DNA from 4 places in the Marinomonas posidonica IVIA-Po-181 genome. Region 3 is predicted to be linked to each of the others. Evidence: predicted binding sites of a transcription regulator. Region 3 holds the regulator's gene; each other region holds the start of a gene.
The links. Region 3 encodes sigma-54, which starts transcription at its own class of promoters, with help from an activator protein. Its sites were predicted from a motif close to TGGCACNNNNNTTGCTNT; they were not measured.

Region 1 (7,835 bases), 960 kb from region 3:
CATGCGTGCGCCTGATCCAGGTGAGAAATTGGCTGAATTGTTTCAGTAAAGACAGACAGATAGGTGTGATATGAAGACGAATGTAAGTTGGCAAGAAGATGTCCATTTTTCAGCCGAAACAGGATCGGGTTTTAAAGTAGAAATTGATGGAAACCAGCTTGCTGGTCCGAGACCAATGGAACTTTTGTTAGCTGGATTAGGTGGTTGTACCTCTTATGATGTGGTGGGGATTTTAAAAAAGTCACGCCAAGATGTTGTGTCTTGTGTGGCACAGATTGAGGCTGATCGTGCGGATGCTGTGCCAGCCGTATTTACTGAAATTCGCGTGCACTTTGTGGTAACAGGACGAAAGTTAAAAGAAAGTGTTGTGGCCAGAGCTGTGAAGCTGTCTGCTGAAGAGTATTGCTCGGCGTCATTAATGTTAGAGCGCGGTGGTGTGAAGATTGTCCACAGCTTTGAGCTGGTTGAGGCTGACTAGTTTTGTGGCGTTAGATGGTTTAGGAAAAGAGCTGAGAGGCTCTTTTTTTTGGCCAAGAGAGTGGTTCTTTTGTCATGTGTTGAATGGCGTCCTCACCAGGACTCGAACCTGGAATAGCTGCTTAGGAGGCGGCCGGTATATCCTGTTTACCTATGAGGACTCAGTGGTCGAGTGTATTTTAAACCTTAAACGCTTGTGATTACAAACGATAAGTCTTTATCACTTTGATTTATATATGATTTTAAGCTCGACCTAAGGTTTGCTTGCTGCTGATAGGGCGAGTGGAGCCACGAGATGTGTAAACTTTATTTTTAGTGCTATGACCCTGTAAAAGCTCATATAGATGTTTGTTGCGTTTTTGCAGGGTGCTGAGTATTTGAGCGTTAGTGTTGTTTTTTGTTTTGCAGCTTTTGAGAAGTGCTTCGCACTCTTTCATGAGTAAACGAACCTCATCCATCGAGCTATCTTGTAATTTTAGCCAGCTTTTGAATTCTTCTTCAGTCGGATTTTTACGATCAACCACATCAAATTTAACCAGAACCTTGATGCGTTTTTCATTTAGTTCATTCATTTCATCAAGTAGAGTTTGTTTTTTTTCTGCTAATGCAATGATGTTTTCGCTGTTCTGTTCGCCGTAAGCAGAGCGTTCTTCATCAAGAAGTTGAGACAGTTCAATTAAAATGCCTTTGCTTTTGATGAAGATGGGGGCGATGGGGATCATAGAATAAGCCCTTTATAGGCTGTGTAGGGCACGCTGGTTAAAATAGCGTGTCCATAGAAGCCATATTGTTAGCTAGTTTTTGGGTGTCAATCTTATATTCACCCGCTGCAATGGCGTTTTTAATTTGCTCAACTTTATCCATATCAACATCTGGTAAGTTATTCAGTTTAGCTTGTTGATTTTGTAGCGTTTGAGCTGTTCCGCTAAGTTTTACTGTGTCTTCCGCCAGTGTGCCACCACTTTGCACACCGCCTTTTTGTTCAGTCGCACCAGCGGCCGCATCGTCTTTATGCGTGCGCTCACTTTTGTTTATAGTGCTCTGATTTGATAGACCTGTTAAATGAATTGCCATTGGGTTTTTCCGCCCTTAAATGATTTGCCTGTCTATGATTTCGGCTGGGTCTACGAAAACTTTAGTCAATTACCTTAGAAAAAGGAAATTTATATTCGCCGAGTTGTATATACTCAATAGTTTACAAGAACCTCACTGTCAGTTACAACTTTAGCGTATACAATTCGTCCAGAACTTGCGTTTTTTACGCGAATTTGTTGACCTTTAACGCCATTCTCTAGCGCGACACCATTCATACGAACAGTAATGGTGCCACTACTGGCTGTGATTTGAATGGCGTCACCTTTTTTTATTAGGGTGGGAAGACGCGTTAAATTATCCGTGATGAAGGTGTTGAGACGAATGTTGCGGGAAGCGATCAGTCCATAGGGTGGTTTTTGTTGAGTATAAACTTGGCCTCTTAGGTCTGCTATATCCACTTCACCCGTGTCGGTATTAGATTGAGAGATAATTTGACCGCGATTGATCGGTGTGATGGCACGAATGGCTGGAATGCTGATTGATTGAATGGCGGGCAGATAGGACTTCCAAACTGGATCAGGGCAACTGATTTCATAGTTGGTTCGTTTTCGAGCTTCTGGTCGTTGATTTTGAATGCTAATTTGATTGTCTTTGCAATCAGGTAGGTAATTTAGAGATGCAAGATTGTTCAGTTTTATGGTTATGGTTGCGTGGGGATAAACCTCGGACAAGCGAGGAATTTCCACTTGACTAATGAAGCGATTAACTATTTCTTCAAGCGCCTGAGCGTAAGTAAAGTGGGGTTGAAGACAAATAAAGGCTATTAAAAGCCTTGAGATTCGCATGATGAACACTCTTTGTTTATGATTTCGTTATGAATAAGTTAGTAAATTGTTGATATTCACTCTATCATTGGTGAATGCATTTTAACAATTTTGAGGGGTTACCTCATTATGCAGTTTATACATTTTGGAGGCGTATATGGCTGGGGTTTTAGATACTGTCAATCAACGTACACAGCTGGTCGGGGAAAATAGACTTGAGTTGTTGCTGTTTCGCTTGAATGGTAAGCAAATTTACGGCATCAATGTCTTTAAAGTAAAGGAAGTTCTTCAGTGTCCTAAACTTACCACTATGCCTCATAGTTCACCTGTGGTTCGTGGTGTTGCACACATTCGTGGTGGAACCATTCCAATATTGGATTTGGGTTTGGCAACGGGGGCAAGTCCAATAGAAAACATCAGCCAGTGCTTTGTGATCATTACGGAATATAACCGTCGTATTCAAGGATTCTTGGTACGTGGTGTTGAACGTATTGTGAATATGAACTGGAGTGATATTCAGCCACCACCAAAAGGCCTATCAAATGATAATTATTTGACGGCGGTTTGTCAGGTTGACAAAGAGATGGTGGAGATCATTGATGTGGAGCAAATTCTTTCTGAAGTGGCGCCAATGCGACAAGATATCTCAGAAGGTATTGTGGATTCGGGGACACAAGAGAATGCGAAAAAACATCACATTCTTATTGTGGATGATTCATCAGTTGCTCGAAAACAAATCAAACGTTGTATGGAACAAGTTGGTTTTGCAACCACGGTTTTATGCGATGGTCGAGAAGCACTTGAGTTTTTACAGAATTTGGTCGCTGAAGGTAAAGATGTAACAGAAGAATTTTCTATGGTGATTTCGGATATTGAAATGCCAGAAATGGATGGTTACACCTTAACAACAGCGATTCGAAATGACAGTCGATTGCAGGATTTATTCATTCTTCTACACACTTCCTTAAGTGGTGTCTTTAACGAAGCCATGGTGAAGAAAGTAGGTGCAGATGGTTTCTTGGCCAAGTTCCAGCCGGATGAGCTGGCACGTTTGGCGATTGAAACAGTACAAGTGCAATCTGAGTAACGTAATGGATTGGGACGAGCTGAGCTCGTCCTTTAGTCTGCTTATTATGGAGTTTTAATGCTCAGCAGTACAAACACAATCACCCCAGCTGGCTATGGTCGCTTTAGGGAATATCTACAGAAAGTGTGTGGAATATCTTTAAGTGATAATAAGCAATATTTGGTGGCAAGCCGATTAGGTAAGATTTTAGAAAGAGAAAATTTTTCTAAAATAGAGCAGTTGGTAGACGCGCTTGATAGACCAATGAATGCTAAGCTAAAGGAAGAAGTCATCAACGCGATGACCACTAACGAGACCTTATGGTTTCGCGATACACATCCTTTTACCATCCTTCGTGAGAAAGTCCTGCCAGAAATGACGGGGGCTCCCTTGCGTATTTGGTCTGCGGCTTCATCAACAGGTCAAGAGCCTTATTCCATTAGTATGGTCATTGAAGAGTTTAAGAATGCTCGCCCTGGCGTATTGAAACCTGGGGAAAGGATTGTTGCGACAGACATTTGTACCAATATTTTGCAGCACGCAAAACAGGGTGAGTATGATAGTTTGGCGATTGCTCGTGGTTTAGGACCAGACTTACAAGGTCGCTACTTTGATAAATTAGATGATTCGACTTGGAAGATTAAAAGTCACCTGAGTTCTCGTGTGGATTTTAAGTATCTGAATTTGATTGATTCGTTTGCCGGATTGGGAAAATTTGATGTGATTTTTTGCCGCAATGTGCTCATTTATTTTACGGTGGATTTGAAGCAGGATATTTTACGAAGAATGCATGCCTCCCTTAAACCAGGTGGGTATTTATTTCTTGGCGGTTCTGAAGCCTTGAGTGGGTTGTCAGATTATTTTGAAATAGTGCAATGTCATCCTGGGATTGTCTATAAAGCCAAGCCGCGTTAGACCTTCTTTCATTGGAATATGAAAAGCCCATCTTAGACCTTAGGATGGGCTTTTTTTGTTTTTATAGCCTATCTTTTAAGTTGCCGCTTTTTGCCGTTTTAGAAAATGATGGATATAACCAATTGAAAAATATGAATATTTTTTTTGGCATCATAATTGCTATATAAGATTATCTTTGATTTTTTGTTTGAGGGTTAAATGGCGATTTCCTTTGCAGGTGCCTTTGCTGGACATGATAAAGCATTAGAATTTCGTAGTGCTCGTGCGGCGATATTGGCGAACAATATCGCGAATGCAGATACTCCAAACTATAAAGCACGAGACGTTAGTTTTGATGCAGCTTTTAGTGATGAAATGAAGCGACTGCAATTACAAGGTACCAATGATCGACATTTTGCTCACGCAGCAGAAAGTGATGTTTCGGGTGATTTGCTTTATCGCAATCCAGAGCAGCCTTCATTAGATGGGAATACCGTAGACATGCAGAGAGAGCAGGCAGAATATGCGCAGAACTCGATGCAATTTGATACAAGCTTCATGTTTCTGGATCGTAAGATCAGTGGCATGAGAAAAGCGCTGACTGGGAATTAATGACGATGTCTTTAAGTAATATCTTTACCATTTCTGGCTCGGCAATGAGCGCTCAAACGGTTCGTTTGAATACCATTGCCAGTAATATGGCAAACGTCGACAGTGCGGCCAGTTCAGCGGATCAGACTTACCGTGCTCGCAAGCCAGTGTTTTCTCAAATGATGAATAACAGCATGCGTGATCGCGGTTGGCAAAATACTAAACTGGATGAGACGGGCGCTGGCGTTGGCGTGCAAGTTCAGGCGATAGTGGAATCTGATGCGCCGCTGCAACCTCGCTACGAACCAGATCATCCAATGGCGAATGAAGAGGGTTACGTTTTTTATCCAAATGTTAATCCAATGGAAGAGATGGCGGACATGATGTCGGCTTCCAGATCATTTCAAACGAACGTGGAAATTATGAACTCTGCAAAAAGCATGATGCAAAAAATGCTGACGCTTGGGCAATCTTAGGAGCAGATAGATGGCAAATATATCTGATAAAAATGGGCTTGGTGGGCTGATTTCACAATACGGTACCGAGGCGGCAAAATCGAAAGCCGGTATCGAAAAACCAGAAGTGAAGCCGGAAGAAGGCGCGTTAGCTGACCAGAATGTCTTTTTAAAGCTCTATATTGAGCAGTTGAAAGGGCAAGACCCAACTGCGCCTCAAGATGCGAACGATATGGTGGCACAAATGTCGCAGTTCAGTTCATTGGAAAGATTGACCAGTATTTCGGATCAACTGGAAACCATGGCGACATCGTTAACGTCGAATCAGGCATTGAGTGCATCCACCTTGGTTGGTAAATCAATTTTGATGGATGGTGATAAGGCGAAGATGACTGATGGTGTAGACCCTTTAGTGGTGAAAGCCGTTGTGCCTGAATCGTCTAAGAGCGCGGTCCTGAAAATCTATGATTCAAACAACAGCCTGGTCAGAACGGCACCATTGGATACGGGTGAGTTCAGTTGGGATAAGTTAGACGATGAAGGTAATTCTTTGCCGTCTGGTGAATATCGTTTTGCCGCCACTTCAACCAATGCTCAGGGTGAGACATCGTCGATGTCAACTCGAGTCCCGACTCGGATTCAAGGAGTCACTATTAATGGTGAAGATGGCACGATCTTGAACGTTGAAAATCACGGCAAGATTAAATTAACCAATGAATTAGAAATCTTAGGGTAACTGGAGAGCGTTATGGGATTTAATACTGCACTGTCTGGCATTAAAGCCTCGGCTGATTATTTAGGTGTTACAGGTAATAATATTGCCAACGCTGATACCACGGGCTTTAAGAAATCGAGAATTGAATTTGATGACCTATACAATACCAGTGTATTAGGTGCGGGTAGTGGTAATAGCATTGGTTCCGGTGTGAGCGTGAGTAAGGTGGCGCAAGAGTTTTCACCAGGTAACCTGTCTTACACAGACAACAATTTAGACCTCGCGATTGATGGTAGTGGCTTTTTTGTTTTGGATGCTGGGATTGCCCAATCCTATACACGAGCAGGTAACTTCAAATTAGACGAAAACGGTTTCCTAGTAACCAATACTGGTAGTCATGTTCAAGGCTTTAATGCCGTGGAAGGTGTGGTGGGTGGTAACTTGGATGATTTGAAGATTCCGACCGATCGTATTTCTCCTGAAGCGACTACGGAAATGGAGTTGCAGGTCAATCTTAACTCTAACAGTGACGATGTGCCGCCGTTCATAAAGGAAGATTTCGATCCACTTAATCCTGATACTTACAATTATACCCAAACACAGGGTGTGGCAGACGCTGAAGGTAATACCCACATCGTTACCTATTATTATGCGAAAAGTGAGTTACCAAATACCTATCGAGTGCACGCCACTGTAGACGGTAATATCACTGATGATACGGGCGCGGCTTTCCTTGGTGAAACCTATGCGACCTATAACTCGGCTGAAGCGGGTGAAGATTTCAATGGTGATGGTATCAATGAAGCGCCTTTTGAGTTGCTCTACCTGGGAGCGGCTAATCCAGGCGTTACTGACATTGAGGCAGGAACGAAAGCTCCGATTACTGTGACTGGAACCTTGGGTGGGATGGCCTTAACGTCGACGCTTGAAGCAACTAATGTGCGAGATCCTAGCTCTGTAGCACGTGAAGCGTTTGATCCGTTAAGTCCTGAAACCTATACCTATGGTAATACTCGAAGTATTTATGACTCCTTAGGTGAACCTCATACGATGGGTTATTACTTTATTAAGCAAGGTGAAAATAATACCTATGAGATGAGAATCACGGTTGATGGTGAAGAGACATTTAAAGATCCTCTGACGGGTGAAGATACTCGTTTTTTAGAAAAGGACACGGCTGTAAGTTTTGATGCAGCGGGTAATTTAATGGGGGCTTACCGTGGTTTGCCGCCTTTTGAAGTGGCTCAACCTATTAACCTTGAAATTGTCGGCTTGGATCCAACTAATCGCGGTAAAATTGCGCCACTGGATTTAGTGGGTTCGACTCAATTTGCTTTAGAAAATTCTGATACCTTTGAGCAGGATGGCTTTTCGGCTGGTGAGCTGCAAGGGGTGTCTTTTGATAGCGATGGTTTCCTAGTTGCCAGTTATACTAACCAACAAACGGCAACACTTGGCCAGATTGCTTTAGCCTCTTTCGATAGTACAGACGGTTTGATACCGTCTGGGCATACGTCATGGTTGGCGAGTAAAGGATCTGGTGCCGCTGATATTGGTCGTCCAAACAGTGGAACATTAGGGAAAATCCAAGGGGGGGCGTTAGAAGAATCTAACGTTGATCTGACGTCTGAACTGGTCTCTCTTATTGAGGCACAGCGTAATTACCAAGCGAACAGTAAAACATTAGAAACAGAAAATACTGTCACGCAGACGATCATTAACCTTCGTTAATTTTCTGGAGAGAGAAGTTTTATGGCCGAAGCAGTTTGTTTGCTTCG
Region 2 (7,835 bases), 1.4 Mb from region 3:
TATTAATACGGGGTTGTTCTTACGGCGGCGCTGCAAGACCTGTATCGTGCGACGAATTTCATCATCACGGCCAATAACCGGATCCAAACGCCCTTCAGCCGCCCTTGCTGTCAAATCAACAGTATACTTATCTAGAGCCTGACGACTTTCCTCAGCATCAGGGTCATTTACTGAATCACCGCCGCGAATACTGTCAATTACGCTTAAAATATCCGCCTTAGTCACACCCGTATGGTTAAGGCTTTTCGCTAAATCATCTTTGCCATCAAACATGGCCAGCAAAACAAGCTCTGAAGAGATATATTGATCTTTACGTTTCTGCGCCTCTTTATCCGCTAGGTTCAATAAACGACCCAGTTCAGATGACATTTGCACATTACCATCATGATCTTGTATTTTCGGCAAACGAGTAAGAAGCTCCGTTAACCCCTCACGAAACTTAACAACAGGAATCCCTGACTGCTGCAAAATAGGACGAACACCACCGCCTTGCTGATCAATCAGTGCGATCATTAAATGCAGAGGCTCAATATAAGAATGGTCTTGCCCAAGCGCTACAGATTGAGCGTCAGAAAGAGCCAACTGTAATTTGCTTGTTAATCGGTCGATACGCATAATCTGACATCCTTCAAATAAATAAGGTCAAATAGTTCATTTAAGGACTTAATGGTTATCAAAAAACACTTTTCAAGATGTGGGTGTCATTTTTTTGACACCTATCAATAAAGTGCCATCTTTATGCCTCAATCCACACAACAGAAGCCATTCGTCCTGTCTGACCATCACGTCGATAAGAAAAAAATCGCTCTTCATCGGTATAAGTACAATAATCGCCACCGTATACATGCTCAACCCCAACCGCTTTCAGGCGCTGTCGAGCCAAGGTATACAAATCCGCTAACCACTTTCCTTCTGCGGATGGCTTAAACGCCACATGAGCACTGGTTTCTTTCAAACAAAAGGCCTCATATACTTCTTGTCCCACTTCAAAAGCACTTGGGCCAATAGCTGGCCCTAACCAAGCCATTACCTGCTCTGGATCATCAAACTTAGCCAGTGTGGATTCCAAAATACCAGCACATAAACCACGCCAACCGGCGTGTGCCACGGCCACCTGATGACCTTTTGAATCACAAAAAAAGACAGGCAGACAGTCCGCCGTTAACACAGCACACACTTGCCCAATAGAGTTAGAGTAGGCCGCATCTGCGGCATCAATCTGTTCATTTGTCGGTAAGGCAATTACCTGAGTGCCGTGCACTTGGTTCAGCCAAACAACACTCTCAGGCATATTTATTTGCTGAGCAAACCGCCCTCGATTGGTCACCACAGCTTGTGGTTCATCACCAACATGAGCCCCTAAATTTAAAGTATTGAATGGTGACTGACTCACGCCTCCCAATCGAGTGGAAACAAACCCTTTAACAGAAGGTGGCGCAGGCCAATTTGGCGAAATATAAGAAGCCCCTGACATAGAAAAACTCCCATCATGTCATAATAAAAAAGCAGCCTAAGCTGCTTTATTTTAATTTAATAATATTCCGAGTCCTCACTGCCGGACTCTTGCATGTCACGCTTTAGAGCATCCAGCAAGTGCTGCATATCATCCGGTAGATCAATTTCCCATTCCATCCATTCTCCCGTAGTAGGATGAGCCAACTCTAGTTTTTTTGCATGTAGAGCCTGACGACGGAAATCTCTTAATGCTTCCTGCAACTCAGGCGAGCAAGCCTTAGGCATTTTTAAACGACCACCGTATTGCGGGTCACCCACTAAAGGATATTGGATGTGAGCCATGTGTACACGAATTTGGTGCGTACGACCCGTTTCCAGCTTCAAACGAATATGTGTGTGATTTTTATAACGATTGACGAGACGGTAATGTGTCACAGCGTCTTTGCCATTGACTGGCTCAACCGCTTGCTTTTGACGGTTATGAGGATGACGACCAATCGGCTCATCAACAATCCCACCACCTGTCATCACACCAATGCTAATGGCCTCATATTCTCGCCCCATACTGCGCTCCTGCAGCTGAGCAACCAAATCGGTTTGCGCTACAAGCGTTTTAGCAACGACCATTAAACCTGTGGTTTCTTTATCAAGACGGTGGACAATTCCAGCCCTTGGAACATGCGCTGTTTCTGGTGCATGATGAAGTATGGCGTTCATTAAAGTGCCATCACGATTGCCGACCGCAGGATGAACCACCAAACCTGCTGGCTTATTGATGATCATAATGTCTTCGTCTTCGTAGACAATATCAAGATCCATTTCTTGTGCCTGATGCTCTTCTTGCGCTTCAATTTCAACATTCAGACTGATGGTTTCGCCGCCGAAAAGTTTCTCTTTTGCTTTCATTGGCTGACCATCAACTTGGATGACCCCTTCTTTTATCCAAGCCTGAATACGAGAACGAGAATAGTCACTAAATAAATCCGTGGCAATCTGATCAAATCGACTTCCTCCCAAATCAAACGGAACTTGGGCTTCTTTTACTATGCGCTCTGCCATACAATACACTTTAACTAATTGTTTTCAGTCCATCCCAATGTAAATATGATGTCTGAAAGTGAATAAAAATGTGTAGCACCTTGCACCAAGTTAGGTTTCGCAATATAACGCTACGAACGCCAAACAAGGCCAATCAACTACATCAAGGTTTTGATTATACATGGGATTTTACCACTCATTACTCCGATTCACAGGAATAGTCGGTTTTTCTTTATTGACTGTTGCTTGCTCTAGCCAAAAAGTACAAGAACCTGACCTGCCAGAACGCGTTTATTATGATAAAGCACAGCAAGCATTGTCTGAAAACCTCCCTTCTACCGCCATTAAACATCTAAAAGATTTGGATTCTCGCTACCCTTTTGGCAAATTCAGCACACGCGCTGAGTTGGACTTAATCTATGCCCAAATAGAAGCAGGGGAATTTATTGCGGCTCATGCCACGGCGGAACGATTTATAAAAAACCATCCGGATAATGATTCGATTGATTATGCCTATTACATGAGAGCCTTGGCTACGTACAAAGGAGCCGAAAGTCTGCTTTCACGCTACTTAGGTATGGACCCTAGCGAACGAGACTCAAAAGAACTCACTAAAGCCTTTAACGAACTAGCTGATTTCTCTGCTCGTTACCCAGAAAGCCAATATGCGCCTGATGCTAAAGCCAGAATGTACTTCTTAAGAGAAATGGTTTCCCGCCATGAATTGCAAGTTGCGCATTATTACATGAAGCGTAAGGCACCTATCTCCGCCTTACGTCGTGCCCAAGAAGTATTACAACATTATCCAAGCACTAACTCTGTAGAAGAAGCCCTAGCCATTACCATCCAAGCCTATCAAGACCTTTCGCAAGAAAAGTTAGCAAAACTAAACCTTAATATCTTAAAATCCAACTTTCCTAACTCTGAATACTTAAACGATCAAGGAAACTTCATTCGTTTTAAACTACCTAATGATGCAGATCCTGGCTTTTGGTACTGGGTTTCATTTGGTTTAATTGATTAATATACATTAATCAAATTTGCCTTCTTGGCAAAATGGGAACAGGATATCAAGCTGACCATTTTGCCAAGAAGCTAGCTTTTTCATAATTACCTCAGTAAAAAATTCATCACTCACAAAGCAATCAAGCCATAATTTCAAACTATCGTATTCAGAATTTTCAAACCAATCTTTATTGACATTAGAAAACTGCCTAATAAAAGGGAAAATGGCAATGTCAGCAAGACTCATATCATCCCCTAATAAATATTTACGTTGATTTAGCCGCTTGTTCAAACGTTTAATAAACACTTCTGCCCTTTGTCGATAATCAAACTCTGTTCCATCTGGGTAACGGTCAGCATATTTATAACGATCTAACCAATGCTTAAAGCGATTATCGTTATAGGAAATCCAAGTACTCACTTTTGCCTGCTTTACACTTGAGCTTGGCCAAAGTGACTCAATAAGCTCTTTTTTATCGGTCTGTTTCAAAGCCCAAAACATAATATCCAAACTTTCAGGATAACGCTTACCTTGCTCGTCCAACATCTGAGGCACAGTCGCTCTTCCTCCTAACGACGTTAAAGCCATGGGCTTCGATTTCAAGTCGACTTCACGAAGAGACACTACGCAGTCAAGCAAGGCCAGCGTATATCGTGCCCTAATGGCATAGGGACAACGTCTAAAGGAATACAATATAGGCATCAAAAAAAATACACCAATTAGTCAAAAAAAAACCATGTTGTCTAAAGCATCCTATCAGAATACCTTAGGCAACATGGTTTCGTATTTTATAATGACAAATTATGTCAATTATACAATCGTAACGTTTTCTGCTTGAGGGCCTTTTTGACCTTGAGTTACCTCAAAAGTTACTTGTTGTCCTTCAAGCAAAGTTTTACGGCCTGTGCCATTGATTGCTCTGAAATGAACAAACACATCAGCACCACCATCACGTTCAATAAAACCAAACCCTTTCTCGTCGTTAAACCATTTAACAACACCAGAAACCAACTGATCTGACATAATAACCTCGTTATTATAAATAATATCCATTAAATAATACGATTGTTCCATAATTTTAAGAAACAACTTAATGTTAAGTTTACATAAGATAATAATTATCTTAATAAAAGTAACAATCAACAGATAGTATGATGTTCAAAAAAAAATAGAAAGCAATTCGAATACAAGTATTGTTAAAAAAAGTAAACTTCCTTTACATTCATCGCCAATAGACCTACCACCTTCTTTAAACCTCATTTCAAAGCAGAAACAAACACCCCCCACATTAGGGCGCAAACAAAAGAAAGCACCAATTAGATGCAAAAATGGAACAAATATTGCTTAAAAACTTCCTAAATCAAGTATTTGTTATTATTTCGGCCACATAAAGCCTCAATACAATGCAAAACAACAACAACGAACCCCATTTTGGGGCAAAAAAACACACAGGAGACCACTTGTGACACCCTCAAACAGTGCAGTTGAAACTCTGATATCAAGTTCGAATACACTTTTCATATTACTCGGCGCCATTATGGTGTTTGCTATGCACGCAGGCTTCGCTTTTTTAGAAGTGGGAACTGTGCGTCATAAAAACCAAGTAAACGCTCTAGTGAAAATCATGACCGACTTTGCCATATCCGCATTGGTCTATTTTTTCGTTGGTTATCAAATTGCTTACGGGGTGAGTTTTTTTGATAGTGCCAGCGTCTTATCTCAGAACAATGGCTACGCGCTAGTGAAATTCTTCTTTTTAATGACTTTCGCTGCTGCTATTCCCGCCATTATCTCAGGAGGAGTCGCTGAGCGTGCTAAGTTTTATCCTATGTTAATCTCTGCTGCTCTTATTGTTGGTATTGCTTATCCATTTTTTGAAGGGTTAGTCTGGAATGGTAACTACGGTTTTCAAGCTTGGCTTGAGCAGTCTTTTGGTGCCCCTTTCCATGACTTTGCAGGATCTGTGGTAGTTCATGCTTTTGGTGGCTGGGTGGCCCTAGCTGCAATTATATTATTAGGTACACGTAATGGTCGTTTCAAACAAGGGAAATTGGTCGCCTTTGCGCCATCTAATATCCCTTTCCTTGCTTTAGGAGCCTGGATTCTGTGTATAGGCTGGTTTGGTTTTAATGTTATGTCAGCACAAACGCTAGATGGTATTAGCGGCTTAGTGGCGGTGAACTCACTAATGGCAATGGTCGGTGGGACATTGGCTGCAATGATTTTTGGCAAAAATGACCCAGGCTTTATACACAATGGTCCTTTAGCAGGTCTTGTGGCCATTTGTGCTGGTTCCGACATCATGCACCCTATCGGAGCACTGGCGACTGGAGTCGTCGCTGGTGCAATCTTCACTTTCCTATTCACCTTCATCCAACAAAAACTAAAACATACTGACGATGTCTTAGGAGTTTGGCCTTTGCACGGTGTATGTGGACTTTGGGGCGGCATCGCCGCTGGCATTTTCGGCCTTGAGCAATTCGGTGGTTTAGGTGGCGTAAGCTTTTATACACAAATCATAGGCAGTGTGATTGGTGCCATAGTTGCCTTGATCAGTGGCCTAATCGTATATGGCGCAATTAAATCCATCAGTGGTTTACGTCTTTCAGAGGAAGATGAATTTAACGGAGCTGACCTTGCCATTCATAAAATAGGTTCTATTGGCAAAGAGTAATATGAAACACTGAATACACATAATGAAGAAGTAAAAAGCCAGTTCATTTGGGCTTTTTACTTCTCTCTCCAACAAAGCTCGCTATACTAAACTTTTTGAGAGTAGATTGTATGAAACTGTGGCTCATAACTCATTCAGAAGAACTGAAGAAAAGCTCTGGAACAGGGAAATTAGTAAAGGAAGCACTGCAACAAGATTGTGAAATCATAGAATGGTCAAGAGTCGATCCACACCCAGCTATCTTAGCACTTAATAAGCAAGACACCTTATTAATCTACCCCATTGATCAAACTCAAAAACAAAGCAGCCATTCACTTTATACCCCAATCAAACATCTCATTATCCTTGATGGAACATGGCAACAAGCTCGAAAGATATACAATCGCTCTCCCTATCTCCATGATTTCACCCACCATGAAATACAGAACAGCCAATCAACGTACAGCAAACGTCGCAACCAAAAACAGACAGGATTATGTACGGCTGAAGTCGCCATTCATCTACTAACAGAATACCAACACCCAGCCACCTCAAAACTACAACAAGCTTATACTAACTTTAACCAGTAACTCGAATGCTAATGTCACCTAAACCTTCAACCCAAGCCAACATTTCATCCCCTTCTATGACTGGACCTACGTTTTCGGGCGTACCCGTCATAATGAGATCACCTGGACGCAATTCATATACTTCCGATAACTTGCAAATCACTTCTTCAATAGACCAGGTTAAATGATCAACAGAGCTCATCTGTTTAACAACACTGTTTACCTTTAATCCGATCTCGGCCTTTCGTACTTTTTCGCTCAACTCTTCACTTTTTAACACAATTGGACTTATGGGAGCTGACTCATCAAATGACTTACCGACTTCCCAAGGGCGCCCTTTTTTTTTGGCTTGTGCTTGAAGATCTCGTCGTGTCATATCCAGACCAACGGCATAACCTAAGATAGACTCCTCTGCGTCTTCGATAGACAATTTACTCCCTCCCTTAGCAAGTGCCACAACAAGCTCTACTTCGTATTCAAATTGAGAAGTGGCTAACGGATAAACGATCGAAGACTCTTCTGAAAATCCTACCGGAATTACACAAGTAGCATCTTTTTTAAAGAAGAAAGGAGGATCACGATCTGGGTCATCGCCCATCTCTCTTGAATGAGCCGCATAATTTCGACCAACGCAAAACACTCGACCAACCGGAAAAAATCGATCATCGCCTTCAATAGGCAAACTGATTTGTTGTTGAACAGGCACTATATATTTCACACTACACACCTTAAACTCATTAAAAATGGCCCGTTTTAAGCCAGATAAAACACTCGTCATCAACTCGCCATTCTTCAGGTGAAAAGCTAGGCTCTCGAAACCAAGCGCCTGCAGGCAATTTGTACTCGCCATAGTTCGCTAATCCAGATATGACAAAGATCTCGACCGCCTGAGACAAAGCAAAGGTGGTTAAGGTATTTTCACCTGTCATACGCACCAAATACACCCTTTCCTCACCATATTGATACAAAGGTAAAATGGAGGACTCCTGTTGATACCAAATGCTAGAGGTATCCAAGGTCACCTGATTTAAATCTGAAGGATGAAACTGGTGCAATTTTACAAGCAGTAAACACCCCTCATCACTATGAGGAGCATGACTGGTGCCAGGAGGGT
Region 3 (7,835 bases):
TTACGAGAAAAATCGTCAAAATTGACTACTTTTGCCAAAATTCGATCGACTCGCTCTTCTAGAATAGAGGGGTTTTGCGACAAAAACGCTTTATCCTGAACAATATCATCACGGAAAGCAGCCACAACCTTCACAACAGCGTCCCTTGCGCCCTCTTCGCCTTTCGCCCAAATAGAATTAACAGACAAAAGAGACACCAACAGCAAAACCCTAGAAAGCACCTTAAACATAAGCATTTACTCCGAGTCGCCCGATTTAAACAGGAACTGACTAATCAAATTTTCAAGTACCAGAGCGGATTGCGTATCAAATATCTCCCCACCCTCCTGCAATACCTCTTCATCAGCCCCGATGGTAATGCCTAAGTATTTTTCACCAAGCAAGCCACTGGTTAAAATCGCGATTGAGCTGTCTGTGGGGATATTATCAACATCTGTATTAATGTTCATTTTGACTAAACCCATATACAAGTCTTTATCGAACGAAATGGATTCGACAGTACCAACCGTCACCCCAGCGATAGTGACCTTAGAACGACTGGTTAAACCGCCGATATCATCAAACCTTGCAACAATTTGGTAAGTATCTTTTTTTGCTGAAAAAGCCAAACCACTTACTTGCACCGCCAAATAAACAAACGCTGCAACACCTAATAATATAAAACAACCTACTAACAATTCAGTACGCTTACTTCTCATTCTAAAAATCCCCAAACATGGCTGCCGTTAAAACAAAATCCAATGCCAAAATGGCCAATGACCCCAACACCACAGTACGTGTGGTAGCTTTGCCTATCCCTTCTGAAGTTGGCACACACTCATAACCTTGATAGACAGCGATCCAAGTCACTACAACGGAAAAGCACAACGCCTTTATAAAACCATTCATAATATCTGTATCAAAATACACAGATTGCTGCATCAAAGACCAAAACGCGCCATCATGAACGCCGAGCCACCCAACAGACACAACCAACCCACCAATGATACCTGTGGCCGAAAAAATGATACTTAGCAAAGGCAGACATATCACCCCAGCAATGAAACGTGGCGCAATGATTCGCCTTAACGGATCCACCCCCATCATCTCATAACTGGATAACTGCTCCGTGGCTTTCATCAAACCAATTTCGGCCGTCAAAGAGGAACCAGCTCGACCAGCAAATAATAAAGCGGTAACCACAGGTGCCAACTCTCGTAACAAGGACAAGGCTAGCAACTGCCCCACCGCTTCTTCAGAACCAAACTTTGATAAAATACTATAACCTTGCAACGCCAAGACCATACCAATAAAGGCACCCGACACGACTACGATCACCAAGGACAACACACCAACCGCATACAGCTGGTTGACTAAAAGTCGAACCGATTCTTTAAAACGTACTGGTATGCGCAAAACACTCTGAGCTAGAAATATTCCAGCACGACCAACCGCTTCAAGCCAGTTTAAAAACCAAGCCCCCAAGCCCATTAACATATTCATTGGGATACTCCTTGGCTTTCTGACGTTTCTGGGTAGTGGAAGGGCACGGGACCATCAGGTTCTCCTCGAAGAAATTGCATAACCTGCGGATCGGTGGAGGCTTGAATTTGCTCTGGTGGACCTTCTGCAATTAAGTGCCCCCCTGCCAGGATACACACGTGATCTGCAATGGATAAGGATTCTTCTACATCATGTGACACCAAAACAGAGGTAATGTTAGCCGCATCATTCAATTGACGTATCAATTTCACTAGCACGCCTTTGGAAATAGGATCTTGCCCTGTAAAAGGTTCATCATACATTACCAAATCAGGGTCCAAAGCAATCGCTCTTGCAAGCGCCACTCTTCGAGCCATACCACCAGAGAGCTCCGAAGGCATCAAATTTGCCGCGCCACGTAACCCAACACTGTGCAGTTTTTCAAGCACAATTGCATCAATTTCTGTTCGGCCCAGCTGAGTATGCTCTTCTAATGGAAAAGCAATATTCTCAGCCACCGACATATCACTAAACAAAGCGCCACTTTGAAACAGCATTCCCATTTTCTTGCGAATTTTGTACAAGTCTTTTCTCGATAAACTGTGTACATCCTGCCCAGCCACCAGAATACGCCCCAGATCGGGAAACAACTGAGCGGCAATCAACCTTAACAGTGTCGTCTTACCTGTACCACTTGGGCCCATTACGGCTGTTACCTTGCCTTTCGGGATAGTCAAAGAGACATTTTCATAAATGGCTCTGTCTCCCCTATAAAAACTAAGATCATGAACTTCTATGTAAGCATCAACCACTAATACACCCTTATTCCCTAGCGAATATCGACTGATACTATCATTGCATTTTTAAAAATAAAATCTCACATTCTTAAATACAATTTGTTTCCTAGGTCAAGCCTTGAATTTAAACGCCAAACCTCTTTAAATGGTAGCTCCTGAAATTATGAGTAATACCTTCATCATGTTGTTGTTTTCTGTAGCCCTGATTGCTGGGTTGATTCTATTAGTTCTTAGCTCTGACAAATTCATCGAACATTCTGCTCTGGTTGCCGAGAAAATGAATGTTAGCCCAATCATTATCGGTATTACTCTTGTCGCCCTTGGCACTTCCGCTCCAGAAATGGTGGTCTCCACTATTGCCGCACTTGACCAAGCTCCAGAAATTGCGGTTGGCAACGTACTCGGTTCCAATATTGCCAATATTGCGCTTGTACTGGGAGCCAGCTTGTTGTTTTCAGCCATTCCCATCGCACCAGGCTTGTCCACAAAAGAAGCTCCATTAGTACTCGGCATAACCCTTCTAAGCGGTATTTTAATTTACGACCAGTTTTTAGGCATTTGGGATGGCATTCTTTTAATCACGGCGTTTATCGCCATACTTTTCATTCTATTACGTGGCAGCAAAGACCTATCCAGTGAATTGACAGAGGAATTACCAGAAGACGATGGCAGCCCCGTCGGTAAATCATTATTCATTGCGATAATAGGATTGACTGTTTTAATTGGCAGTTCTAAATTACTTGTGTGGGGAGCAATTGGAATTGCGACTCAACTTGGCGTCAGCGAATTAATCATTGGGTTAACCATTGTTGCCATTGGCACCAGCCTGCCTGAACTAGCCGCTTCAATCAGTAGCGTTAGAAAAGGCCATCATGATATCGCCATCGGTAATATTCTAGGCTCGAACATTTTCAACCTAGCAACCGTATTGCCATTACCCGCCCTCATTGCACCAGGCATCATTGATCACAACGTCCTTACTCGTGATTACCCTTGGACTCTTGGTCTAACTTTAGCACTGGTAATCGCTATTATTCTCTTCAAAAAAGCCAAAAATACCAGCATTCCAAGATGGGTAGGTCTACCCCTACTGGCCTCTTACGCCTTATACTTATTCATACTTAGTATTAGTGGACCAATTTAATGTCTTCGCAACATCCTAACAAATCCTTTCGCGTCGCGATTTTGATGGCAGCCTTCGCCATCATCGCAGTTGCTTTGTTTTGGTATCAAACGACCCCCAAGGTAAACCTAGTGGCGACAGAGTCTCTTAGCAGCACACCTGACTATTTCATTACCGACGTTAAAGCCCAACGATTTGATGCTCAGGGGAAATTAATCGAAGCCATCCATGCCAAACAAACACTTCATTATATTCAAGCCGCCAAAACGCTTTTAGAACAGCCCAATGTCGATCGCTACTCGACCGATAGCAGTTGGCACGCAGAAGCCCAGCAAGGCATTATAGAAGATGGCAGCAATGACATTTTACTGACCAATAACGCGGAAGCCGTCAAAAAGTACCAACAATCTGAAGACATTTTATTGAACGCCGATGCAATTCATTATTTAGATCAAGACAAATCATTAACTAGCCAAGGAAATGCGACCCTTACATCGACTCAAGGTAAGACTTCCGCGGGCACCATTACGACCTATATCAATTCAGAAGAAGTCATTATGACGGGATCTGTACGAGGAAATTATGAAACGATTCACTAAAACCACAGGTTTAATCACCCTACTCGCAATAAGCCAATACACCTTTGCTCTCCCTAATGACATTGAAAAGCCATTAGAAATTCAAGCGGATGAAGCATCTTTTGATCAAAATACAGGCCAAGCTATCTACAAGGGCAACGTGTTCGTTAAGCAAGGATCCATTGAAATCCAAGCCCAATACTTAAAAGTCACTAGCAATCCAGAAACACAACAATTCAGCAGCCTTGAGGCCTCAGGCAAGCCGGCAAAATTCAGTCAGCAAGTGGATTGGAGTGGTAACATTGTCATCAGCAAAGGCAATGAAATTCATTATGCGACGGACGAGAACAAGCTTGAGATCATAGGGGATGGCTATTTAAGCCGCATGCAAAACTCGATCTCAGCTGATTACATTCTCTACATGATCCAAGACGGCACCTTCACTGCCGAGAAAAAAGACAAAGGTCGAGTTTCCATGACCTTAAAACCACAAGCAGCCAAGGCAAAATAATTCATGGCAAGACTAGAAGCAAAAAACCTAGCCAAAAGTTACAAAAAAAGACCCGTGGTAAAAGATGTCTCCATTGCCGTTGAATCAGGGCAAGCGGTTGGACTATTAGGACCAAATGGAGCAGGTAAAACCACCTGTTTTTATATGATTGTCGGCATGGTCGCGAACGATGCCGGTGGGATTTTCATTGACGATCAAGACATCACTCAAGACGCCATGCATGTTCGCGCTCAAAAAGGGGTTGGTTACTTACCGCAAGAAGCGTCAATCTTTAGAAAAATGTCAGTCGAAGACAATATTTCAGCCATCTTAGAAACTCGTAAAGGCCTAACCAAAGCCCAACAAAAAGAAAGACTGGAATCTCTGCTGGAAGAATTTCACATTACCCACATTCGCAAAAACCTGGGAATGGCACTATCGGGTGGCGAACGTCGACGAGTTGAAATCGCCAGAGCCCTTGCTATGAATCCTAAGTTCATCTTATTAGATGAACCTTTTGCTGGTGTCGATCCTATTTCTGTGGGTGATATCAAACTCATTATTAAACATTTACAGGACAGCGGCATTGGCGTTTTAATTACCGATCACAATGTTCGAGAAACCTTGGACATTTGCGATAAAGCCTATATCGTAGGCAACGGTTATATCATTGCCTCTGGTGAAGCCAGCGACATTATCAATAACGAACAAGTGAAAAAAGTCTATTTAGGCGACGACTTCCGCCTGTAACCCCTTATCATTGTTGTAGAAAGGGAGTAGTATGCATAACTCGTTCCAATTTAATAAAACAGACAGAGTTGCTCCATGAAGCAGTCTTTACAGCTAAAGCTCGGTCAACAATTAACCATGACCCCACAACTGCAGCAAGCCATTCGCTTGCTGCAGCTTTCGACGCTGGATTTAAAGCAGGAAATTCACGAATTTCTTGAATCTAATCCATTACTCGAGCTAGACGATGACGAAACCACATCGCCTGAACTTCCCACTAGCATTGAAGCAAAAACGGACACCGAAACCAATAAGGACAACAATCTCAATGATAATGAATCAGGCGAAGAAGCACGTTTAGAATCCGAGTGGACAGAAAGCATCCCTGAAGAACTCTCCATTGATAGTAATTGGGATGACACTTATCAAAGTTCTGCGGCGGTCAGTGATTCCAATAGTTTTGACAATGAAATGGACTTCGAAAGCCGCAACGCCCCGGCTGAAAGCATTCAAGACCATTTGATCTGGCAATTGAACCTCACTCACATGTCCGATCGAGACCTGGAAATTGCTTACGCTATTGTGGATTGTGTTCAACCCGATGGGTATTTAAGCACCACGCTAGAAGACATTTTAGAATCTTTAAGCTTGGACCTTGAAGAGCTCGAGCTAGATGAGATTCACGCCGTACAACACAGATTACAAAGGTTTGATCCTATTGGCGTATGCTCAACCGACCTACGCGATTGCCTACTGGTTCAATTTGAAGCGTTTCAGGATCACCCTCTTTATAAAAGCACACAAAATCTGATTAGCCATTATCTACCTCTTTTAGGCAGCCGAGACTTTGTCCAACTAAGTCGCAAAACCAAGCTAAAAGACGAAGCGTTAAAAGAAGTCATTCATCTAATCCAACAACTTAACCCTCGACCTGGCTCCGCCATCGATGAAGACGATACGGATTATGTGATTCCTGATGTTTCAGTCAAAAAACGCAACGGCACCTGGCAGGTTGAGTTAAATAACGACGCTTTACCACCTATTAAAATCAATGAAACCTACTCTGCCATGGCAAATACCGCGTCAACGGCAGAAGATGTCAGCTATATTAAAAACTCTCTACAAGAAGCCAAATGGTTCATGAAGAGTTTACAAAGCCGTAATGAAACACTGTTAAAAGTCGCTAGCTGCATTGTCAGTCGACAAATTGATTTCTTTGAATTAGGTGAAGAAGCCATGAAACCCATGGTTCTTCATGATGTTGCGGAAGAAGTTGGGATGCACGAATCAACGATCTCACGTGTCACCACGCAAAAATATATGCACACACCAAAAGGCATTTTTGAGCTGAAATTCTTCTTCTCCAGCCATGTAAACACCGCTTCTGGTGGCGAATGTTCTTCCACCGCGATTCGAGCTATGATTAAAAAGTTGGTCGCCGATGAACCTGCTAAAAAACCGTTAAGCGATAACAAATTGGCCACCATTTTAGCCGATCAAGGCATTCAAGTTGCACGACGAACCGTTGCAAAATATCGAGAGGCGATGAACATCCCTCCTTCAAATGAACGTAAAAGATTGATTTAACAGGTATAAAGTTATCATGCCATTAAACTCACTAGTAAAAGCCGAACTCGTACTTGCCAAACAAGACATTGTCAGCAAAAAGCGCGTTCTAGAAAGCTTAGCCGAGATCACCTCCAATCGCTTGCACTGCGACAATGAAGCTGTGTATGACGCGTTATTAGGCCGTGAAAAATTAGGCAGTACAGGCATTGGTAATGGCATTGCCATTCCTCATTGTCGCTTGGAATCCGCCAATCATACTGCGATCGTGGTGATGTCGTTACAAACACCTATCGACTTTGATTCAATTGATAAACAGCCTGTGGATTTGATTTTTGCCCTCATCGTACCTCCGAATGAATGCGATCATCATTTATCTACCTTGGCACAAATTGCTGAATTAGCTCAGTCACCAGACGCTTTAGCCAAGCTGCGTGCCGCACAGAGTAATGAAGACTTATATATCAGCTTTGAATCATTAATTTAAGGAGCACAGCATGCAGGAAGAAACCATCACCATCATTAACAAGCTTGGTCTGCATGCTCGCGCCGCTGGCAAGCTCGTTGAAACCACTTCTCGCTTCTCTTGCGACATCACCATTGAAAAAGAAGGCCGTAATGTTGATGGTAAAAGCATCATGGCCATGATGATGTTAGCCGCTGGAAAAGGCACTGAAATTCTCATCAAAACCAATGGTGAAGACGAAGAAGACGCAATTAAAGCCGTCGTTGAATTAATTAACAATCGTTTTGGCGAAGACGAGTAATACTCGATGTCAGAAAAAACGTTAAGTCATCTGCAAACGGTATCGGAGTCCCTCGAGTCTGGTGCCACGATGCAGATCAGATATTTGCTTAACGGTGCACTGCCAGCACAAGACGTCGCACGCTTACTTGAATCCTCCCCACCAAAAGAACGAAAACTTCTTTGGGAGCTAATCGATTCTAATAATGAAGGTGAAGTACTCCAATATCTAACGGAAGACATTGGTGTACAGTTCATGAAAGAAATGGATACAGAACGATTGGTTGCTGTATCCGAACATTTTGAAAGTGATGACCTAGCCGATTTATTACAACACTTACCAGAA
Region 4 (7,835 bases), 1.7 Mb from region 3:
TGTCCGAGAATTAAAAGGCGTGGGAGAGGCAATGGCGGAGAAACTCGCTAAAATGCATCTTCATACCGTACAGGATTTGCTCTTCCATCTTCCCATTCGCTATCAAGATAGGACCCGGATTGTGCCCATTGGGCAACTTGGGTTTGGTGACGAAGCGGTCATTGAAGGCCAAGTCATAAGCTGCGAAGTCAAAATGGGCAAGAGGCGCAGTTTATTATGTCGCCTCAAAGATCACTCTGGCAGTGTCTGTCTCCGCTTCTTTCACTTTTCAGCCGCGCAAAAAAAGCAGCTGGAATCCGGTAATCGAGTACGCTGTTTTGGCGAAATTCGTCGTGGGAGTGCCGGTTTTGAAATGTACCACCCTGAATATAAACTGATTGAAGAGAATGCCGCGCCTCTAGAATCGTCTCAACTAACGCCTATTTACCCACTGACGGAAGGTTTGACCCAAACCAAAATTCGGCAACTATGTGAACAAGCATTAGAGCGGCTTACACCTTACAACTTGCAAGAATGGTTACCTGACGAGCTGCGTAACCAATTTAGTTTACCTTCTCTGAATGAGGCCATTCAATTTCTGCATCATCCGTCACGAGATGCAGATCTGGAATCGCTCAAGCAAGGACATCATCCTGCACAATATCGATTGTCGTTCGAAGAGTTAATGGCACATCAGTTATCTTTAATTGGTAAGCGGGTAAAAGCCAAACAAGACAAGAGTGTCAAAGTCTCCGAGGCTGGGGCGCTTAGCGAACAACTGTTAGCACAATTACCTTTCACGCCCACTCAAGCCCAGCAGCGCGTATTCAGTGAAATCCTTAAGGATTTATCGACGGGGCACCCCATGCTACGTCTTGTACAAGGCGACGTGGGGTCAGGTAAAACACTCGTAGCAGCCCTAGCGGCGGCGGCTGTAGTGCAAGCCGGTTACCAAGTGGCCGTGATGGCGCCAACTGAAATTCTTGCTGAGCAACATTATGCGAACTTCACTCAGTGGTTTCAGCCACTCGGCTTACAGGTCGCTTGGATGACCGGCAAACTCAAGGGCAAAACCCGAGAACAAGAGCTCAAGCTCATTGCCTCAGGGCAAGCACAGATTGTGGTCGGTACCCACGCGTTATTTCAAGAAACCGTTGAGTTTGACCGTTTAGCGCTGGCCATCATAGATGAACAGCATAGATTCGGGGTACATCAACGCATGGCCTTGCGAGAAAAAGGCATGAAACAAGGCGTTCAGCCTCACCAGCTCATCATGACAGCGACGCCCATTCCTCGGACACTGGCCATGTCAGCTTATGCCGATTTGGATTGTTCTATTATCGATGAACTCCCGCCTGGTCGCACGCCCGTCAACACCATAGTCGTGTCGGATCAACGTCGCCAAGAAGTGATTGAACGAGTAAAAAGCGCCTGTCAGGAGGGCAAACAGGCTTACTGGGTATGTACTTTAATTGAAGAGTCCGAAGCCCTACAATGCCAAGCCGCCGAAGATACTGCTTTGCTATTGCAAGAGCAGTTGTTTGGTTTGCGCATTGGTCTAGTTCATGGTCGCTTAAAAGCACAAGAAAAAGCCGATATTATGGCGCAATTTAAAGCAGGCGAAATTCAACTGCTCGTCGCCACCACCGTTATTGAAGTGGGTGTGGACGTACCAAATGCCAGCTTGATGGTTATTGAAAATCCAGAACGCCTCGGTTTGGCTCAGCTGCATCAATTGCGAGGCCGTGTTGGACGAGGACAAGCTGCCAGTCATTGCGTCCTGCTCTACAAAGCCCCTCTTGGACAACAGGGTAAAGCACGCTTATCGACTATGAGAGAAACCAGTGATGGTTTCAAAATCGCGGAAAAGGATTTAGAGCTAAGAGGGCCAGGAGAGCTTTTAGGCACCCGACAAACAGGTTTATGGGAGTTCAAAGTAGCCGATTTGCAGAGAGATAAAGCCTTGTTAGACGATGTGCAACGTGCCGCAGGATTATTGCATCAGAACTTCCCTGATCACATACCACCTTTATTAAGCAGATGGCTGCCGAATCATGACCAATATTTAAATGTCTGACGTTTAAGGGATATTGACGACCGTGGTGCTCTTCACTTCTTCCATCGCCACATAAGTTCGAGACTCACGCACATGAGGTAAGGTCAGCAAGGTTTCACCCAGTAACAATCGATAAGAGTCCATATTCGATACACGTGCTTTCAATAAATATTCAAAATCCCCTGCAATCAAGTGACACTCTAAAATTTCTGGGATTTCAGAAACAGCGGTTTTGAATTCATTAAAGCCTTCAGGGGAAGTGGTTTTCAGTCTGATCTCAACAAACACCAATAAACCCGCATCCACTTTTTTCGGATTGACCAGAGCGCAATAGCCAGTAATATAGCCATTTCGCTCCAATCGACGAACACGTTCCAAGCAAGGAGTCGCACTCAAACCAACACGACTCGCCAACTCCACATTGGATAAACGACCGTTTATTTGTAACTCACGTAGAATTTTTTTGTCCAATCGATCAAGTGGTTTTGTTGAGTTATCCATTTGATATGGATCTCCTTACTAAACATCTAAGAATCGCTAAGTTTACCATGTAGAGGGTAATTTTGGGAAAGCGCTTTATCCATTATATTTTGTATGGACTTTGTTTTCACAAAAAAAGCACCAAAACAAAGCGTCGAACATATGCACGCACAAATATGGACTAAAGAATTATCAATACGCCCTAAAAAAGAGCAAAATGAAAAACATCCTAAAGCTTAACGTCTTGTTTTATTTAAACTAAATATTATCTAACTAAATTAGACCATCTTCTTCAACTAGACCATTTATCGTCAAACAAAGTGCAATAAATAAGTACATTAAGCCATGTTTTTAATATTTTATTCTTGACTATGACCCAAAAGAGTAATTCTATAGGGGCATGTGATGATCCTTTAGAGGAATCGTCTGCATATGTAAGACAACAAGAATAATTGAATGTTGGCATCAACTTTGCTTCTAAAACCATAGATTTCAAATTGAATCTATCGAAATTCTGCAAAATTACAACATACATATAAAATCGCCTGGGAGGCTCAATATAATGAAATCCAATGTAGGTAAATTACTGTCTACTGCTGCTATTGCTGCAACAATCAGCACTGGTGCAGCCGCTGCTACCTTAGATGACGTAAAAGCAAAAGGCTTCATCCAATGTGGTGTGAGCCAAGGTGTTCCTGGTTTCTCTAATGCAGATGTAAACGGTAACTGGACAGGTATCGACGTTGATGCTTGTCGCGCTACTGCTGCTGCCATCTTTGGTGATGCACAAGCCGTTAAATTCACTCCTCTTTCTGCAAAAGAACGTTTCACTGCCCTTCAGTCTGGCGAGATTGACATGCTGTCTCGTAACACGACTTGGACTTACACTCGTGATACGTCTCTAGGTCTAGATTTTACTGCGGTAAACTTCTATGACGGTCAAGGTTTCATGGCTCGTAAAGATCTAGGCGTTGAATCTGCTCTGGATCTTGACGGTGCAACCGTTTGTACTGAACAAGGTACAACCACTGAATTGAACATGGCGGATTTCTTCCGTAAGCATAAAATGAACTATGTTCCTGTTATCGTACAGAAAGCGGACGAAGCACTAGCAGCATACGCTTCTGGTCGTTGTGACGTTTTCACAACAGATAAATCAGGTCTTGCGGCTCACCGTTCTAAACTTGCGGATCCAAGCGCTCACGTTATCCTTGCAGAAACGATCTCTAAAGAGCCTCTAGGTCCTGTTGTTCGTCACGGCGACAACCAATGGAAAGACATCGTAACTTGGGCTATGTTCGTTCAGGTAAACGCTGAAGAAATGGGCATCAGCTCTAAAAACGTTGCTAAAATCAAGTCTGAGTCAAACGATCCAGGTATCCGTCGTCTACTAGGCGCTGAAGGTAACATGGGTGAGTCTCTAGGACTTGGGGCTGATTGGGCTTACAACATCATCGCTGAAGTAGGTAACTACGGTGAAGTGTTTGAGCGTAACGTAGGGCCAAATACACCTGTCGGTCTTCCACGTGGTATTAACAATCTATGGACTGAAGGTGGTGTTATGTACGCGCCACCAGTACGTTAATACCTAAAGCGACTTGCTTCGGGTATTTATCCAGCGACTCATAGGAGTCGCTGGATTTCTCCCCCCTTCCTTACACATCTGACGAGCATTTCAACTGCCTGAAACAAGATGAGCGATAAAAATAGTTCAAGTATTAAAAATTTTTTGAATGATGCAGGCAATCGAGCCCTCATTTTTCAAGTTGTGCTTCTAGCCGTGGTGGTTTTCGTAGGTTATTACTTATTTACTAACTTACAAGCCAACCTGGCAAATCAAGGTATTTCGACTGGTTTTGCATTTTTAAATCAACCAGCTGGATTTCCCGTTCTTATTCACCTAATTGAGTATACCGAGGCCAACACCTACGGAAGAGCATTTGTTGTTGCTCTGATTAATACCGTTGTAATCTCTTTAATGGGGATCGCGTTGGCGACTATTATTGGTGTTGTGATGGGCTTAGCCCGTCTTTCTAATAACTGGTTGGTCGCACGATTAGCAACAGTTTACGTTGAAACATTACGTAATATCCCTTTATTGCTACAAATGTTTTTCTGGTATTTTGCGGTTCTAGCAACCTTGCCTATACCTAAGAACAGCATCATTTTTGGTGATTTCTTCTTAAACAAACGTGGTATCTATTCTCCCAACCCAATCACCCAAGACGGGTTTGGCATTGTGATCGCAGGTTTTATCCTATCCATCATTGCATCCATTGCTTTGGTTGTTTGGGCTAAAAAGCGTCAAACCAGAACAGGACTCTGGTTTCCAGCTTATTGGGCGTCTTTCGGCACCATCATAGGAATTACCTTCCTAGCATTAGTGGTTTCTGGATTCCCTATTGAGTTTGACCTGCCACAAAAGAGTCGTTTTAACGTCACAGGGGGCATGGTTCTTCCACCCGAGTTTGTGGCGGTATTAGTGGCACTGTCTACTTATACAGGCGCCTTCATTGCTGAGATCGTTCGTGCAGGCATATTGTCCGTAAACTGGGGACAAACCGAAGCGGCGCGTTCTTTAGGCCTAAAAGACAGCCTAACGCAGCGCTTAATTGTCTTGCCTCAAGCATTGCGAGTGATTATTCCACCTCTTACTAGCCAATTTCTAAACTTAGCGAAAAACTCATCATTGGGTGCGGCTATCGCTTACCCTGAATTGGTAGCTGTTGTTATGGGTACGACGCTGAACCAAACAGGTCAAGCCATTGAGAACATCGGTCTATGTATGTTGGTTTACGGTACATTGAGCTTATCTATCTCAATGTTTATGAACTGGTATAACAAAAAAATGTCACTAATAGAGCGCTAGGAGGAAGAACATGGCTATTGAATTCAAACCATCACCAAGCCTTCCACCACCAGTGAATTCTGTTGGTGCGGTGGCGTGGGTTCGTCACAATTTATTGTCGTCCCCACTGAACGTATTTTTAACCCTGTTTAGCTTTTATATTTTATATTTGCTGATCCCACCCGTTATCGAATGGGGCATTGTCGGAGCAACCTTTTCGGGTGCATCAAAAGCCGACTGTACTGGTGACGGTGCTTGCTGGGCATTCGTTGGGGTCTATTTTGAACAGTTTATGTATGGACTGTACCCATCAGAAGAAACATGGCGCATTAACTTAACCTTGATTCTATTGGTGATTCTATTAGGTACATACGCTGTTAAAACAGTGAATAAACTATACTTATCCCTAGTGATTTTGGTGGTTTATCCTGTTATTGCTTACTTCCTGTTTTCAGGTGGCGTATTTGGTCTAGAAGTCGTTGAAACGTCTTTGTGGGGTGGCTTGTTCTTAACCACTCTGTTAGGCGTCGTCGGCATTGTGGCTTCCTTTCCTCTTGGGGTTTTGTTGGCGCTTGGTCGTCAATCCAAAATGCCAATAGCAAAGTCGGTTTGTATCGTCTTCATTGAAACGATTCGAGCGGTGCCGCTGATTACCATCCTGTTTATGGCATCCGTAATGATTCCTCTGTTCTTGCCTGAAGGTATGAACTTCAACAAGTTATTACGAGTTCTGATCGGTATTACCTTGTTCTCAGCAGCCTATATGGCCGAAGTTATTCGTGGTGGCTTACAAGCTATCCCGAAAGGTCAATATGAAGCCGCTGATGCGATGGGATTAACTTACTGGCAGTCGATGATCTTGGTCATCTTGCCGCAAGCATTAAAATTAGTCATTCCAGGAATCGTCAACACATTCATTGGTTTATTTAAAGACACCACACTGGTTTACATTGTGGGAATGTTTGATCTACTCGGTCGTATCCAAGCCGCAACTCATGATGCTAACTGGCTCGGAATGACCATTGAAGGATATGCCTTTGCCGGTTTTATTTATTGGGCTGCATGTTTTGGCATGTCTCGCTACAGTATGAGAATCGAGCGTAAATTAGAAACTGGGCACAAGCGAAATTAGTTAAGAATTTGAGGTCTTTATAATGACAAATACCAATATGGCCCGTGCCCAACTAGCGCAGGGCGAAGAAGCAATTATCGAGTTTAATGATGTTAATAAATGGTACGGTGACTTTCACGTACTAAAAAACATCAACTTCAGCATAAAGAAAGGCGAGCGTATCGTTGTTTGTGGGCCTTCTGGTTCAGGCAAGTCCACCATGACACGTTGCATAAACCGCTTGGAAGAACACCAGAAAGGTACGATTCTAGTCGATGGCGTCGAAATGAACGACAACTTGAAGAACATCGAAGCGATCCGTAAGGACGTTGGTATGGTGTTCCAACACTTCAATTTGTTCCCGCATTTGAGCATTCTAGAGAACCTAACCTTGGCACCAATCTGGGTTCGTAAAATGCCGAAGAAACAAGCCGAAGAAATGGCCATGCATTACTTGGAACGTGTGAAAATCGCTAACCAAGCCTTAAAGTATCCAGGCCAGCTTTCTGGTGGTCAGCAACAACGTGTAGCGATTGCACGTGGCTTGTGCATGCAACCACGTATCATGTTGTTTGATGAACCCACTTCAGCACTTGATCCAGAAATGATCAAAGAAGTATTGGACGTTATGGTTCAGTTAGCAGAAGAAGGCATGACCATGGTTTGTGTTACTCACGAAATGGGCTTCGCGAAAACCGTTGCTGACCGAGTGGTATTCATGGACGCGGGTGAAATTGTTGAAGCCAACAAACCAAACGAGTTCTTTGACAATCCACAGCATGATCGTACTCAGATGTTCTTAAGCCAGATTTTGAATCACTGATTCGATATTTGTCTTTAAAATCTGTTATATTTGAAAAGCCCCTGTAATAGGGGCTTTTTTAGTTTATTAATTCTTGTTCTAACAGAGAAAAATATGGAAATATCAGCCGAACAACAGCCCTATAAGCGACTGCGAGTGGTACACCTAGCAGACCATACAGGCCGTTTGCAGGTAATTTTTCCTGAACAACATATGTTAGACATTGCCGCGGTTTCTCGAATTACCAAGCGACGCTTCGAACCCATCACTAACTTCAATAGTGAGGGTGACCCACTGATCAAACCCAATAGTGTGTCGAGCATCATAGAATCCAGCCTATTAGCCGAACCTAAAGTACTGATCCGATTAAAGTCGGACGGCCCGTATCATGACATCAGCTCAGATGAATTGAAAACCATGTTTAGCGGTCCGTTAAATCGCTTCGAAGACATTTCTCTAGACATCGACAAGATCAAACGACCAACCGATAACCATGAAAATGATGAAGAACAAATACTAGAAGCTCTTGGCCGTTTTCAATCGATTCGCCTCAAACAAC

Region 1: flgB (flagellar basal body rod protein FlgB) is a predicted target of sigma-54. The motif match lies at 4,463-4,480, and genes of this name have one in related genera.
Region 2: MAR181_RS03490 (ammonium transporter) is a predicted target of sigma-54. The motif match lies at 4,829-4,846, and genes of this name have one in related genera.
Region 4: MAR181_RS17650 (amino acid ABC transporter substrate-binding protein) is a predicted target of sigma-54. The motif match lies at 2,976-2,993, and genes of this name have one in related genera.

The regions. Positions count from the first base shown of each region.
Region 1 is NC_015559.1:3,103,465-3,111,299, reverse strand. Features, by position in the region: gene trpC (indole-3-glycerol phosphate synthase TrpC) at 1-49, shown strand, start outside; gene MAR181_RS14290 (OsmC family protein) at 71-478, shown strand; tRNA gene MAR181_RS14285 (tRNA-Arg) at 563-638, opposite strand; gene MAR181_RS14280 (flagella synthesis protein FlgN) at 720-1,199, opposite strand; gene flgM (flagellar biosynthesis anti-sigma factor FlgM) at 1,237-1,551, opposite strand; gene flgA (flagellar basal body P-ring formation chaperone FlgA) at 1,665-2,357, opposite strand; gene MAR181_RS14265 (chemotaxis protein CheV) at 2,494-3,423, shown strand; gene MAR181_RS14260 (CheR family methyltransferase) at 3,481-4,317, shown strand; gene flgB (flagellar basal body rod protein FlgB) at 4,516-4,908, shown strand; gene flgC (flagellar basal body rod protein FlgC) at 4,914-5,363, shown strand; gene MAR181_RS14245 (flagellar hook assembly protein FlgD) at 5,374-6,078, shown strand; gene MAR181_RS14240 (flagellar hook-basal body complex protein) at 6,091-7,788, shown strand.
Region 2 is NC_015559.1:757,999-765,833, reverse strand. Features, by position in the region: gene clpB (ATP-dependent chaperone ClpB) at 1-615, opposite strand, end outside; gene pgeF (peptidoglycan editing factor PgeF) at 737-1,474, opposite strand; gene rluD (23S rRNA pseudouridine(1911/1915/1917) synthase RluD) at 1,531-2,514, opposite strand; gene MAR181_RS03505 (outer membrane protein assembly factor BamD) at 2,675-3,517, shown strand; gene MAR181_RS03500 (glutathione S-transferase) at 3,524-4,201, opposite strand; gene MAR181_RS03495 (cold-shock protein) at 4,310-4,522, opposite strand; gene MAR181_RS03490 (ammonium transporter) at 4,962-6,173, shown strand; gene MAR181_RS03485 (tRNA-uridine aminocarboxypropyltransferase) at 6,284-6,742, shown strand; gene MAR181_RS03480 (fumarylacetoacetate hydrolase family protein) at 6,732-7,439, opposite strand; gene MAR181_RS03475 (cupin domain-containing protein) at 7,459-7,835, opposite strand, start outside.
Region 3 is NC_015559.1:2,145,337-2,153,171, forward strand. Features, by position in the region: gene MAR181_RS10060 (MlaC/ttg2D family ABC transporter substrate-binding protein) at 1-230, opposite strand, end outside; gene mlaD (outer membrane lipid asymmetry maintenance protein MlaD) at 237-698, opposite strand; gene mlaE (lipid asymmetry maintenance ABC transporter permease subunit MlaE) at 700-1,482, opposite strand; gene MAR181_RS10075 (ABC transporter ATP-binding protein) at 1,479-2,273, opposite strand; gene MAR181_RS10080 (calcium/sodium antiporter) at 2,422-3,402, shown strand; gene lptC (LPS export ABC transporter periplasmic protein LptC) at 3,402-3,980, shown strand; gene lptA (lipopolysaccharide transport periplasmic protein LptA) at 3,964-4,470, shown strand; gene lptB (LPS export ABC transporter ATP-binding protein) at 4,474-5,199, shown strand; gene MAR181_RS10100 (RNA polymerase factor sigma-54) at 5,275-6,765, shown strand; gene ptsN (PTS IIA-like nitrogen regulatory protein PtsN) at 6,782-7,231, shown strand; gene MAR181_RS10110 (HPr family phosphocarrier protein) at 7,242-7,511, shown strand; gene mgtE (magnesium transporter) at 7,518-7,835, shown strand, end outside.
Region 4 is NC_015559.1:3,820,483-3,828,317, forward strand. Features, by position in the region: gene recG (ATP-dependent DNA helicase RecG) at 1-2,056, shown strand, start outside; gene lrp (leucine-responsive transcriptional regulator Lrp) at 2,060-2,536, opposite strand; gene MAR181_RS17650 (amino acid ABC transporter substrate-binding protein) at 3,078-4,100, shown strand; gene MAR181_RS17655 (amino acid ABC transporter permease) at 4,209-5,384, shown strand; gene MAR181_RS17660 (amino acid ABC transporter permease) at 5,395-6,495, shown strand; gene MAR181_RS17665 (amino acid ABC transporter ATP-binding protein) at 6,518-7,297, shown strand; gene MAR181_RS17670 (HDOD domain-containing protein) at 7,391-7,835, shown strand, end outside.